DNA from 4 places in the Bacillus sp. 41-22 genome. Region 1 is predicted to be linked to each of the others. Evidence: predicted binding sites of a transcription regulator. Region 1 holds the regulator's gene; each other region holds the start of a gene.
What was found. Region 1 encodes Rex, which represses fermentation and respiration genes when NADH is low (regulators of the CRP and FNR family bind a similar motif). Its sites were predicted from a motif close to TTGTGAAATATTTCACAA; they were not measured.
Positions count from the first base shown of each region.

Region 2: the regulator Rex is predicted to act here: its motif matches at 1,892-1,909, upstream of LCF45_RS06650 (formate/nitrite transporter family protein).
Region 3: the regulator Rex is predicted to act here: its motif matches at 1,992-2,009, upstream of nirB (NADPH-nitrite reductase large subunit).
Region 4: the regulator Rex is predicted to act here: its motif matches at 1,649-1,666, upstream of adhE (bifunctional acetaldehyde-CoA/alcohol dehydrogenase).

Region 1 is NZ_CP084035.1:259,734-263,438, reverse strand. Features, by position in the region: gene groES (co-chaperone GroES) at 1-238, opposite strand, end outside; gene LCF45_RS01525 (CPBP family intramembrane glutamic endopeptidase) at 641-1,390, shown strand; gene LCF45_RS01520 (YdiK family protein) at 1,387-1,578, shown strand; gene LCF45_RS01515 (redox-sensing transcriptional repressor Rex) at 1,608-2,237, opposite strand; gene LCF45_RS01510 (ABC-F family ATP-binding cassette domain-containing protein) at 2,425-3,705, shown strand, end outside.
Region 2 is NZ_CP084035.1:1,307,651-1,311,355, forward strand. Features, by position in the region: gene LCF45_RS06640 (prepilin peptidase) at 1-603, shown strand, start outside; partial or broken gene LCF45_RS06645 (cyclic-phosphate processing receiver domain-containing protein) at 618-928, shown strand; gene LCF45_RS06650 (formate/nitrite transporter family protein) at 956-1,807, opposite strand; gene LCF45_RS06655 (TerC family protein) at 2,017-2,811, opposite strand; yybP-ykoY riboswitch at 2,891-3,063, opposite strand; gene LCF45_RS06660 (TrkH family potassium uptake protein) at 3,102-3,705, opposite strand, start outside.
Region 3 is NZ_CP084035.1:2,062,760-2,066,464, forward strand. Features, by position in the region: gene nirB (NADPH-nitrite reductase large subunit) at 1-1,917, opposite strand, end outside; gene ric (iron-sulfur cluster repair di-iron protein) at 2,163-2,870, opposite strand; gene LCF45_RS10610 (excalibur calcium-binding domain-containing protein) at 3,074-3,705, opposite strand, start outside.
Region 4 is NZ_CP084035.1:4,209,974-4,213,678, reverse strand. Features, by position in the region: gene LCF45_RS21600 (O-acetylserine dependent cystathionine beta-synthase) at 1-465, shown strand, start outside; gene LCF45_RS21595 (bifunctional cystathionine gamma-lyase/homocysteine desulfhydrase) at 469-1,602, shown strand; gene adhE (bifunctional acetaldehyde-CoA/alcohol dehydrogenase) at 1,862-3,705, shown strand, end outside.

The DNA of each region.
Region 1 (3,705 bases):
CTGTACCTTCGTATTTCACTTCAGTACCTGCATATTTTGAGAAGATGATAAGATCACCTGCTGCTACCTCTAAAGCAACACGCTCACCATTTTCAAGCACTCGGCCTGTACCTACTGCAATAACTTTACCCTCTTGTGGTTTTTCTTTTGCAGTTTCTGGTAATACAATACCACTTGCTGTTTTTTCTTCTGCTTGAACAAGTTCAATTACAACGCGATCACCTAATGGCTTTAGCATGAACAATAACCTCCTCATTTTGTTATGTAAATTTTATTTATTAGCACTCAAGTCACACGAGTGCTAACACACTTCTAATAATAAATAATCTCAATTTCTTTTGCAAGTAAAAAAATCATAATTTTTTCGCAAATTACTTTATGCACTTTCCTAGATATCATTACTTCTTCTACTGCCTTTACTATATGAATCGTTGTTCCCACTTCTTGTATGTTACAATATGAAAGACACCCTAAGTTGTTTTCGCTAAACGTACAACTTTTTCCTGTCTCCTATTTTATTTTCAAATACTTATTTACAAAAAAAATATAATTCAAATGAAAGTTTATATCGTAGGTAGCATATTTACATGTTATCCTACCTTATCTCATACACTAGCGTTAGAAAGGATGGTTAAACCATTTGAAAAAACAATATTGGTGGATTATCGTTACATACATTTTAATGCAGTTATCAGGCATTGCCGGGTTACCGCTTCTCCTGAAAACTGGACTATACGATAATAGGGGATTTACTAGAGAGGAAAAACTTCAACTCATAACTGGTCATTGGGCTATCATTAGCTTTTTCATTGCATTATGCGTTGTACTTTGGTTACTCAGAACAGACATTCGTGACAGGCATTTAGATAAAATGCGCTCTACTGTTCCAGCTACAATTGGGTGGATTTTTATTGGTTTCTTCTTAGCGCTGTTCTCGCAAAGCATTGCCGGTATGATCGAAATGCGTTTATTAGGGATTACACCGGGATCTGAAAATACAGCAAGACTTATGGACATCGCAAGAACGACACCTTGGTTCCTTATTGTCATATCTATAATAGGACCTATTTTGGAAGAAATTGTATTTAGAAAAATTTTATTCGGTACACTTTATAAGAAGTTTAACTTCTTTATTGCCGCTATTATTAGTTCACTTGTATTCGCGGCGATTCATTTTGATTTTACTCACTTATTGGTATACACTTCTATGGGGCTCGTATTCGCCTTTTTATACGTAAAAACGAAACGAATTATAGTTCCTATTGCAGCTCATGTTGCAATGAATACATTAGTTGCAGTTGCTCAAGTTGTAGTAAGCAATGAGCAAATTCAAGAAATGATTAAAGAAGCTGAAAAAATGCAAGGCTTTATCGGAGGATTTTTAGTATGAGAAACTCACCATTGTTCATGGCTGCATTGTACTTTCTTCTTGGATGTATCTTTACACGCTTCGCCATTACGAACGTAACAGATACAATCTGGAATATGTGGACAATACTATTTGCAGTTATGGCAACAATTGATTTTAATTTGGCACTTCGCCTTATCTTAGTTAAATTCACAAAGAAAAAACAATAATAAAACGCAGAGGTCATCTCCTCTGCGTTTTATTGTGGATAATTCTTCAAAAAGTAAACAAGAGTTTGTAACTCTACAGCTAAATCAATGTGATGAATCCTTATATTCTCTGACACATTTAAGCGTGCTGGTGTGAAATTTAAAATACCATGCACGTTCGTTTCTGCCAATCTATCTGCCACAGATTGCGCTACTGTAGCGGGTACCGTTAATATTGCCACTTGTATATCAGTTGATAAACGTTCTTCTAGTTCATCCAAATGATATACAGGAATGCCTCCGATTTCTGTTCCAACTTTCTCTTCACTAACATCAAACGCCATTTCAATTTTTGTATTATTGTTTTTCGTGAAATTATAATGTAAGAAAGCGGTCCCTAAATTACCTACTCCAATAAGTGCCACGCGTGTTATATCATCTTGGTCGAGTGTTTCACGGAAAAATGATAATAAATAATTTACGTTATATCCATATCCTTTTTTCCCTAACGCTCCAAAATATGAAAAATCTCTTCGAATAGTTGCGGAATCAACCTTTACCGCTTCACTCAATTCGGCTGATGAAACACGTTGCTTACCAGAAAGAGATAAGTTTTGGATAAATCGATAGTATAGAGGCAATCGTTTGGCAGTGGCCTGTGGAATTTTTTGCTGATCCATATAACCTCTCCTCTCTTCCTATCTTTATTCTTATACTTGAATCAAATACAGAAGTTTAGTACTCATGAATTTCCTTGTATAATAAAGAGAAGAAGTATTCTCTCTTTATTTTAAACTATACACTATTTTTAGTATGATTGAGAAATATAAACATGGCAAAGTTAAGAAATTATTTGAGGTGAAAACATTGATATTATTACAAGTGAATGGGCTTTCGAAATTATACGGTGCAGAAACGATTCTTGCAAACATAAAATTGGAAGTACAAACAAAAGATCGTATCGCATTAGTCGGACGAAATGGAGCTGGAAAATCTACATTATTAAAAATAATAGCTGGCGAGTTATCTCATGATGGTGGTGAAATTATAAAACCGAAAGATGTCTCAATGGGGTATTTAGCTCAAAATACCGGATTAGAAACGTCTTTAACAATTTGGGATGAAATGTTAACCGTCTTTACACACTTGCAGCAGATGGAGACAAAACTTCGAAGGCTAGAGCAAGAGATGGGAAAAGAAGAAAACTTTTCAAATGCGGCTATATATGAGAAATTATTAGCTGATTATGACCAATTACAATTAGATTATAAAGATCAAGGCGGCTATCAGTACGAAGCGGATATACGCTCAATTTTAAGCGGTCTTGGCTTCCCAGTTGAAACGCATCAGACGAAAATTTCCACATTAAGTGGTGGACAAAAGACTCGATTAGCTCTTGGGAAATTATTATTAACTAGACCAGACTTACTTATTTTAGACGAACCTACAAACCATTTGGACATCGAGACACTAACATGGCTTGAACAATATTTACAAGGCTATCCTGGCGCGATTTTAATCGTTTCCCATGACCGTTATTTCTTAGATAAACTCGTTACACAAGTATACGAAATTTCTAATAAGGAAAGCCGACGATTTGTTGGTAACTACAGTAAATATTTAGACTCAAAATCAGCTCTATACGAGCAAGAAATGAAGCGTTATGAAAAACAACAAGATGAAATTTCTAAACTGGAAGACTTTGTACAAAAAAATATAGCTCGTGCATCTACGACAAAACGCGCTCAAAGTCGCCGTAAACAATTAGACAGAATGGAAGTATTAACTAGACCATTAGGCGATTCTAAATCAGCTTCCTTCCACTTCGATATTGAAAAACAAAGTGGAAATGATGTTTTACAAGTGAAAGATGCAACTATTGGCTATTATCAGGAACCGATTATTGAACATGTAAATATGCGCTTAACTCGCGGTGACAGTGTTGCCTTAGTTGGGCCAAACGGAATTGGAAAATCTACATTATTAAAATCCATTGTGAATAAGTTACAGCTATTACATGGAAACGTTGCTTTCGGGTCAAACGTATCTGTTGGTTATTATGATCAAGAACAAGCCAACTTAACATCTTCGAAGCGAGTTTTAAATGAATTATGGGATGAATATCCATTGCAGCCCGAAAAAGAAATT
Region 2 (3,705 bases), 1.0 Mb from region 1:
TGCAAGTATACGTTACAGCCGAAAGAACTTATTCCAATCATTTCATTTTGTATACAAAAAGGGCGTTGTACGAATTGTAAGAGCAAAATCTCAAGTTTGTACATAGTATTTGAATTTGTTACAGGCAGTTTATTTTTTCTTACTGTATATGTAATTGGAATGGAAAGAGAGCTCATCATCATTTTATCGCTTTTTTCGTTACTTCTAATTATTTCAGTTACAGATTTAGTATATATGCTAATACCTAATCGTATTTTAATTTGGTTTGCGCTTTTGCTTATTTTAGAATGTATTTTTGTACCGTTAGTTACTTGGATAGATAGTTTAGCTGGTAGTGGAACTATATTCATTTTGTTATATTGCATGCAAAAGATTTATCCAGATGGTCTTGGCGGAGGTGATGTGAAATTACTTTCGTTACTCGGATGTATAGTCGGAGTGAAAGGGGTTTTTATAACTTTATTTTTAGCATCTTGCTTTAGTCTTTGTTTTTTCGGGATAAGTATAGCGCTAAAACGTATAAACATAAGAACTCCAATTCCGTTCGGACCTTTTATTAGCCTTGGAGCAATATGTTATGTGTTGGTCACATATGCAAAATAGAGAGGAGATAGAAAATGAATGTATATATGGATGATCAAAGAAGTTGCCCATACGGATATGTTTTGGCAACTACAGTAGAATCTGCCTTGCAAATTGTTAGGGATAATGAGGTGAATATTATTTCCCTCGATTATAATATGGATGGCGACAAAAAAGTGGGTTAGATTTCGTAGAAGCTTTCTGCAACGAAGGTTTATATGTTAATGAAATTCACCTTCATACAAATGATGTCATCGGTATGCATCAGATGAAAAAGAGCATAGAGAGAGGGAAGGAAAACGGGGAAATTAATCCTTATATTGCCTTGAAATATGTAGGGAGCTAAAAACTCCAAAGTAAAACTTTGGAGTTTTTAATGTTTCATATGTGCTTGTAAAGGAATAATTTCCTCCGTTTGAGCTCCAACTAATTGAGTTTTCTCTTGTTCAACAACAGGTGCTTTCTTTGTTAAGTAATGATATACCATACCGACAAATACGGATCCGCCAATAATGTTACCGATTGTAACTGGAATTAAGTTATGAATAGCGCCCGCAAAAGAAATTGTCTCAGGATGTGGTGATACTAAAGATAAAGCAAACAGTGATAAGTTTGCAATGCTATGCTCATAACCAGATAAAAAGAAAGTGAAAACGAGCATCATCATCATTAATATTTTTGCTGTGTCACCTTTCACTTGAGAAGGTAAGAAGCAGGCAAGACATACGAGCCAGTTACATAAAATCGCTTTAAAGAATAATTGCATTGTAGGTGTATTCATCTTTCCTTCAACAACTTTATTCATTAAATGACTGTGATCAATTGCTTCGAAAATTCCAGTTGCGTAAAATAGTAAGGCAAAGAATAAAGCGCCAGCTAAGTTACCTGCATAACAAGCAACCCAGTTGCGAAGTGTATCAGAAATCGTTGTTTCTTTTCTTAAAGTTGCCACTGTGAAGTACATCGTATTGCCAGTAAATAATTCAGCGCCGCCATATATAATAAGTACGAGAGCAATTCCGAAAAACATGGAGGAAGCTAAATATGTTGCTGGTGAATCTGCAATATGAAAAAAGTTACCTAATTTAAAACATAGTACAATAATAAAACCGATATAAATGCCCGCAAGTGCAGCACGAATGAAATATTGCATTGGATTTATATCTAGCATTTGTTTTTTGCTCTTAGCCAGTTTTACAACGTAATCTAATCCTTGTTCTAGCATGAGTAATACGCTCCTTTAATACATCGTCTATAAATACTCCTTATATGAATAAGGTACATGGATTTGTTCATAGTTTCAATAAGTTTGTGCAATATTTCACAAAAAGGACATACATCTAGAAAGGAAGCGTTTACAAAAGGTAGTATAATGGAATTTTTTCTGAAAATAGAGAGGGGAATTGAAACGAGAAAAAAGAAAAAGCGCTGTAATTACAGCGCTTTTTCGTCTAAATTCTTTTCTACTTTTACTTCTACTTCTTTCGAGAAGAACCAACCGCAAACTGCGATTCCAACTAATACAATCCAGAATGTAAGCTTCCACGGAGTGGATTCTGGGAATGAATGCGGAAGGACATTTAAAGCAGGGTGTGCTAGCGTATAAACTGTTAATTTCACACCAACCCAACCTACAATTAAAAATGCTGCAGTTTCAAGTCCTGGTTTACGTTTTAATATTTGTACGAAAGCAGTTGCTGCAAATCGCATTATAACTAATCCGATAAGTCCACCTGTAAAGATAACGATAAATTGACCTGTATCAAGACTACCAATCGTACCTAATCCTGTTTTCGGTAAAGTCACTGCTAATGCAACAGCAGCTAAAATTGAATCAACTGCGAAGGCGATATCAGCAACTTCGACTTTAAATACAGTCCACCAAAAGTTCTCTTGTTTTTTCTTTGCTTCTTTTTCTTCTGTTTCTTCATGTGTATTCTTTTTAACATACGTTTTAAATAAGTGATTCCCCGCGATAAACATAAGATAAATCGCACCAATTGCTTGCACTTGCCATACATCTACTAGGAACGAAATCATAAATAGTGATCCGAAGCGGAAAACGAACGCTCCTGCTAATCCATAAAATAGTGCTTTCTTTCGTTTTTCTTCTGGTAAATGTTTTACCATAATTGCGAGAACGAGAGCGTTATCAGCCGCTAAAATCCCCTCTAGTGCAATTAGGATGAGTAATACCCAACCATACTCCAATAATAATGATACATCCATGTACATTCTCCTCTCATTTCTATAAAGACTAAACAAGTGAAGAAGTTCCCCACTGTTTAGTTTCCCCATACTCCTGCGTATCAACGGTGGAAGGAATTTGAAAACAAAAAAGACCTCTGCCGTTGATAGGCAAAGGTCTTGCTAGACATATGTAATGAAAATGCCAACAAAGCCGGAAGAACTAAGTTCTACGTAATGACGACTTTGTTTCCAAGAAATAGTTCTTGGACGCTACTCCCCTTTGGAGATATGCTATTGTACTCTCATTATATGGATAATTTATACGGTTGTCAACCTGTTAAAATATCTTCGTTGGGATATTTTATTTTTCTTTGTTTTTTACGTGCAAATGAAAAGGCTAATGTTAAAGGCCCCATCTTTCCAAAAAACATCATAAAGATAATAATTGTTTTGCCGATGATTGTTAAGTGTGGCGTCAAATTCATGCTAAGGCCGACAGTTCCAAATGCTGAAAATACTTCAAAAGCACTCATTAATAAAGGAACCTTCTCAGTGATGCTTAAAATTAAAATGGAAAGAAAAATAAAAGAAATTGAAATAATAGTAATCGTTAATGATTTGACAATGAGCGTATCTTTAATGGATTTTTTAAACACGACAATATCATCTTGTTCTTGCAAAAATTTAAATACGCCGAAAAACATAATCAAAAAAGTCGTTAACTTAATCCCACCACCAGTTGAAGCACTGCCAGCACCAATAAACATAAGAAGCATCATTAATAAAAGTGAAGGTTTTGATAATGCAGAGATATCAACAGTATTAAACCCGGCAGTACGTGTTGAAACCGCTTGAAAATAAGCAGCCATACCTTCTTCAAATGGTGTAAAACCTCTCATGGAAATTGAATTATGGAACTCAAATATAAAGATA
Region 3 (3,705 bases), 1.8 Mb from region 1:
ACAGAAGCGAGAACCAACACATGATTTTACATTACGAAGCGATTTTGAGTACGCATATCCAGAAGTCATATTTAAGTCAGCCCATACGTTAGGTAAATCTTGTTTCTTAACACCATATAAGCCGATTCGGCTCGCACCTGTAATTTTCACAAGAGGAACGTCATATTTTTTTGCGACTTCAGCAATTTTCATTAAATCATCTGCGGTTGTAACGCCTCCGTACATACGTGGAATAACAGAGAATGTACCATCATGCTGGATGTTACCATTCATTCTTTCATTAACGTAACGGGATGATTTATCATCTACATATTCTTCCGGAATCGCCATACGTAAATAGTAATTTAAAGCAGGACGACATTTCGAACAGCCGTCTTCATGTGCAAAACCGAGTACATTTCGTACTTCTTTTGGCGATTTTAAACCTTTCTCGTGAATGGCGGCGACGACTTCGTCACGTGATAAAGTTGTACATCCGCACATACCAGCAGACTGCGCAGAAGCATCAAAAGCATCTCCGAGTGTATGAGCTAGAACTTGTTCCACAAGCGGACGACATTTACCACAAGACCCTGCGGCTTTCGTGCATCCTTTAACTTCTTCAAAAGTAGTTAACTCTTGTTCTAAAATGGCATGAACGATTGTACCTTTCGTAACGCCATTACATCCACAAATTGTGTCATCCGCACTCATTGTAGCAACGTCAAGTTCACTTTCTTCACCAGCTTTGTGAAGAAGGGAAGCGGCTGTATATTCTTGTATATCTTCTTCTTTCTTTAACATGCTAAAGAGGCGTGTACCATCAGTTGCATCACCATATAAAACGATACCGACGACTTTATTGTCACGAATTAATACTTTTTTATAGGAACGTTTACATTCATCAAAGATTGAAATTGCTTTCGTTTGATCATCTTCATAAATTTGACCAGCAGAGAATAAATCACAACCTGCAACTTTTAACTGTGTACCGACGATGCTGCCCGTATATCCATTAGTTTGTAAATTCGTTATATGTTTTGCTAATATTGCGCCTTGTTCATAAAGAGGGGCAACAAGTCCATATGCGATACCGTCATGTTCTGCACATTCTCCAACTGCATAAATGGATTCATCATTTGTTAGCATATAGTCATTGACTACAATGCCGCGATTTACAAGTAAACTAGCATCTTTTGCTATTTGAGTATTTGGGCGTATTCCGACAGCCATTACGATTAAATTACAATCTACAACTTCACCATCTTCAAATTGAATGCCCTCAACATGGTCTGTACCAAGAATCTTTACAGTTTTCTTTTCCATTAGAAACTTCATGCCTTGCGCTTCTAAATCTTCACGCAATAGGGAAGCTGCTTTCGTATCTAGTTGTTGCTCCATTAAGCTAGGCATTAAATGAACAACATGTACGTCCATTCCTAAGTCAATAAGACCTCTTGCGGCTTCTAAACCGAGTAATCCACCACCAATGACAACGGCCTTTTTCTTTTCTTTAGCGGTATCCATCATAAATTGTGTATCTTCAATTGTTCGAAATCCTGTTACACCAGGAAGGGTGGAACCTTCAACTGGTAAAATAAAAGCACTAGAACCTGTTGCGATAATGAGTTTGTCGTATGTAAGAGTACGATTCTTTTCTGTAATAATGATTTTTTCTTCTCGGTTAATACTTTGAACTCTCTCGTTTGTATATAAAGTTATTTCGTTTTCTTCGTACCAACTATATTTATTCATAATGATATCTTGCATATTTGTTTTGCCTTGTAGAACATGAGAGAGCATAATGCGATTGTAGTTTGGATGTGGTTCATCTCCAAAAATAGTAATCTCATATGAATCACTATCATGTTTTAATATTTCTTCCATACAGCGTATGCCAGCCATACCATTCCCGATCATAACTAAACGTTTTTTCATATTCATTTCCCTTTCTATGTGAAAAGTTGAACAAAGAATTATATTTCCATTATAGAAAATTAAAAAAGGGGGAGATGTGATATTTATCACATTTTTATAATGATTCACAAATTGTTAAAATTCGGATTTATGTGAAGGGAGAAGCGAAAGGGAATATGGTTATATGGGTAGAGGGGAAGTGTAAATATTTTTTACACAATGAAAAAGCAGGACAGGAGCATTTATACTCATGTCCTGCACTTTATTTATGCTCTTGAAATTGCACGCGGAAATAAAATATTATTTTCTAAATGAATATGCTCAAATAAATCAGATTCAATGGCTTCAAGGCGCTGGTAAACAAGGCGATAAGTGCCGCAAGCTCCTTCTGGTGGAGTAAAGTCATTTGTCACCTTACGAAGTTCTTTAATAATATTGCCAGCGTGGTTATGTTCATTTTCGAGCGCATCTACTACTTTACGTAACTTTGCATAGTTTTCATCAGTTGGATTTTGTTCGAATTCTAAAATTAATGGGAAATCTTCCGTTTCTTCTTTAATTAAATGTTGTTCTAATTCCATTTTAAGTTCATGAAATAGTTTATGAATTTGAGCTAAATGAGGCTGACTTACCCCATGAACGCGTAATACTTTCGTCACATATGGACTTAACTGTGGCAACTCTTCATTTAAATAGCGATGATGCTTATTTACAACATAATCAATCAATTCTTGATAAGAAGCATTTTTCCAATCAATTTCAGATTCGTTTAATAGTTTTGTTTTATGATAAAGCGTATTTAACTCTGTAATTACCTCTGTTGCCGATAAATTTCTTTCATTAATTGCATCAATAAGTGGTCTACTACCACCACAACAAAAATCTATTCTATATGATTTAAAAAGATCACTAGCTTTCGGAAATTGTGTAACAATCTTACCGATAATTGAAGTTTCAGTAAATGTATGTTTCATATGAATGCCTCCATAAAGTTTAAATGTAATATCTAAATTAAGAATAGCGTTAAATTAAAATCAATGTGGTGATTTAAATCACTTATTATGTGTCATTTTTGAGAATAATAAAATGAGTTTTATAAAAGGGAGAGGGAGGGTAATTCGTCGCAATAGTTTCTGATAATAAAAAAAGAAGCTTACTAGAAGCTTCTTTTTTACTACTATTTTTCACATGCAACTCCATCGCCATCACGATCAAGTTTAGAGCTATAACCTGGTTGATCTCTATATAATGGAGCTTTTCCAGCGTTTTTAACTTCAGTACAATTTTTGTAAGTTACATTACTATTGTTACTTGCAGCTGGTTGTGTTTGAGCTTGCTGTACTTTTTGCTGATCCTCTTGTTGTTTGCGAGCTTGTTCATCAGCCTGGCGTTTTTGCTCTTCTTGTTGTTTGCGAGCTTGTTCATCAGCCTGGCGTTTTTGCTCTTCTTGTTGTTTACGAGCTTGTTCATCAGCCTGGCGTTTTTGCTCTTCTTGTTGTTTACGAGCCTGTTCATCAGCTAGACGTTTTTGCTCTTCTTGTTGTTTACGAGCTTGTTCATCAGCTAGACGCTTTTCATCTTCTTGCTTAAGAGCTTGCTCTTCGGCTTGGCGTTTTTCATCTTCTTGTTGTTTACGAGTTTTTTCGTCCGCTTCTTTCTTTTCTACTTCCTTTTTCTTTTTGTCATCTTTTTTCTCTTCACTATTAGAAGCGACTTGTTTATTCGTTACTGTCGTTTTTTCAGAAGAAGGACTTGAAATACCTGATAGCGCAACAAAAATGACAAATAAAACAGCTGTAATTATAAATT
Region 4 (3,705 bases), 1.3 Mb from region 1:
TATTTCAAAACATTAGGTCCTGAACTTTGGGATGCATTGAATGGAGAAATTAACATATTTGTTGCAGGGGCAGGAACTGGCGGTACGTTTATGGGAACTGCGTCTTATTTAAAAGAGAAAAACATTGATATTAAGACGGTTATTGTAGAACCAGAAGGATCTATTTTAAATGGTGGTAAAGCTGGTTCACATGAAACAGAAGGGATTGGTCTTGAATTCATCCCGCCATTTTTAAAAACATCTTATTTTGATGAAATTCATACAATTTCTGATCGACATGCATTTTTACGAGTAAAAGAGTTAGCGCAAAAAGAAGGCCTTCTCGTTGGGAGCTCTTCAGGAGCAGCGTTTCATGCAAGCTTACTTGAGGCAGAGAAAGCAGCACCAGGTACGAATATTGTAACGATTTTTCCTGATAGTAGTGAGCGCTATTTAAGTAAAGACATATACAAAGGATGGGAATAAAAAATGAGAGCAAAGACAAAATTAATTCATGGTATTCGCATAGGAGAACCTTCAACTGGATCTGTAAATGTACCGATTTATCAAACAAGTACGTATAAACAAGAAGCAGTTGGTAAGCATCAAGGATATGAATATTCACGTACAGGCAACCCAACACGTGCAGCTTTAGAAGAAATGATTGCTGTATTAGAAAACGGTCATGCTGGATTTGCATTTGGTTCAGGAATGGCTGCTATTACAGCAACAATTATGTTGTTCTCAAAAGGAGATCACGTCATTTTAACAGATGATGTTTATGGCGGAACGTACCGTGTTATTACGAAAGTATTAAACCGCTTCGGTATTGAGCATACATTTGTAGATACAACAAACCTAGAGGAAGTTGTAGAAGCGATTCGTCCAAATACGAAAGCGATTTATGTAGAAACACCAACGAACCCATTACTAAAAATTACTGATATTAAGAAAATATCTGCTCTTGCTAAAGAGAAAGATTTATTAACAATTATTGATAACACATTCATGACGCCATATTGGCAGTCGCCAATTTCTTTAGGAGCAGACATTGTGCTTCATAGTGCAACGAAATATTTAGGAGGACATAGTGACGTAGTTGCAGGCCTAGTAGTTGTAAATAGCCCGCAATTAGCAGAAGACCTTCACTTTGTACAAAACTCAACAGGAGGTATTCTTGGCCCACAAGATAGCTTCTTACTACTTCGTGGTTTAAAAACATTAGGAATTCGTATGGAAGAACATGAAACGAATTCACGTGCGATTGCCGAGTTTTTAAATAACCATCCAAAAGTAAATAAAGTATATTATCCAGGTCTTGAATCCCATCAAAACCATGAACTAGCAACAGAACAAGCAAATGGATTTGGTGCTATCATCTCATTTGATGTAGATAGTGCGGAAACGTTGAATAAAGTACTTGAGAAACTGCAATACTTTACACTTGCTGAAAGCTTAGGAGCAGTAGAAAGTTTAATTTCTATCCCATCTCAAATGACACATGCATCAATCCCAGCAGATCGCCGTAAAGAATTAGGAATTACAGATACATTAATTCGAATCTCTGTTGGTATTGAAGATGGAGAAGATTTAATTGAAGATTTGGCACAAGCACTAGCATAATAAAAATGCACTGCTAATATAGAGCAGTGCATTTTATTATATTAATTTGTGAAATATTTCACAAATTAGACATACACAAATGAAATGATTTCATGTATATTGAATTCATGAAATGTTATTCACGAACAAAATTGTAAAATGTTTCACAATCAATGGGATTCATGTAGGAAGGTAACTCTATTTTTTTACGCTAATCGGGACTTTTTATGACCTATAGGGACTTATAAAGTCCAGAATAGCAGAATAGGAGGAAATTTACATGGTAGTCAAAGAGAAAGTTGTAAATGAAATGCAAGAGGTAAAAGAGATGATTGATACGTTAGTAGATAACGGTCAAAAAGCTTTACAAGCATTAGAAAGTTTTACACAAGAGCAAATTGACAACATTGTTCATGAAATGGCGCTTGCGGGTGTCGATCAACATATGCCGCTTGCGAAGTTGGCTGTTGAAGAAACGGGCCGTGGCGTATATGAAGATAAATGCATTAAAAATATTTTTGCCACTGAATATATTTGGCATAGTATAAAGAAAGATAAAACGGTAGGGATTATTCATGAAGATCCTCATGAAGAAATAATAGAAATCGCAGAACCTGTCGGTGTAGTAGCTGGGGTAACGCCAGTAACGAACCCAACATCGACAACAATGTTTAAAGCATTAATCGCGATAAAAACGAGAAATCCAATTATTTTCGCATTTCATCCTTCTGCACAAAACTGTTCCGTTGCAGCGGCAAAAACAGTATATGATGCAGCAGTGAAAGCTGGTGCACCAAAGCATTGTATTCAATGGATTGAAAGACCTTCTGTGGAAGCAACGAAACAATTAATGAACCATGATGGTGTCGCACTCGTTCTAGCAACTGGAGGGGCTGGTATGGTGAAATCGGCTTATTCTACTGGTAAACCGGCGCTAGGTGTAGGGCCAGGTAATGTACCATGTTATATAGAGAAATCGGCACATGTAAAACGTGCTGTTAATGATTTGATTTTATCGAAAACATTTGATAACGGTATGATTTGTGCGTCAGAACAAGCCATCATTGTAGATAAGGAAATCTATAATGATGTTAAAGCAGAAATGATTGCAAATAATTGTTATTTTGTAACAGAGGAAGAGAGAAAGAAATTAGAAAAGCTTGTTATTAATGAAAATACATGTGCAGTAAATAGTGATATTGTTGGGAAATCAGCACAGTATATTGCTGAATTAGTAGGAATTACTGTACCTGAACATACAAAAATGCTTGTAGCTGAAATTAAAGGCATCGGAGCAGCGTATCCACTATCTCGTGAGAAACTGAGCCCAGTGTTAGCTTGTGTAAAAGCAAATTCATTAGAAGAAGGATTTACATATTGCGAAGAAATGTTAGAGCTTGGTGGCCTAGGGCATTCAGCGGTTATCCATTCTACAAATAAAGAAGTACAAAAACAATTTGGGTTACGTATGAAAGCCTGCCGTCTCATTGTAAATGCACCTTCATCACAAGGTGGAATTGGTGATATATATAATGGATTTATTCCATCACTTACGCTTGGTTGTGGCTCCTACGGGAAAAACTCAGTTTCCCAAAACGTAACGGCGACTCATTTATTAAATATAAAAAGGTTGGCAAATAGAAAAAAGAATATGCAGTGGTTCAAATTACCACCCAAAATTTATTTTGAAAAACATGCGACAGCATATTTAGCAAACATGCCTAACATTTCCCGCGCATTTATTGTAACGGATCCAGGGATGGTTGAGCACGGTTATGTAGATACAGTTACGCACTATTTGCGTAAGCATACAAATGATGTGAAAGTTGAAGTTTTCTTTGAAGTTGAGCCAGATCCATCAGATGAAACTGTATTTAAAGGTGCGGACATGATGAAAAGCTTTAAACCAGATGTAATTATCGCGCTTGGTGGCGGTTCAGCTATGGATGCAGCAAAAGGGATGTGGCTATTCTATGAGCACCCAGAAACGACATTCTATGGAATAAAACAGAAGTTTTTAGATATAAGAAAACGTACATGTAAGTATCCGAACTTGGGAAATAAAGCACAATTTGTTGCCATTCCAACAACATCAGGGACGGGATCAGAGGTGACGCCATTTGC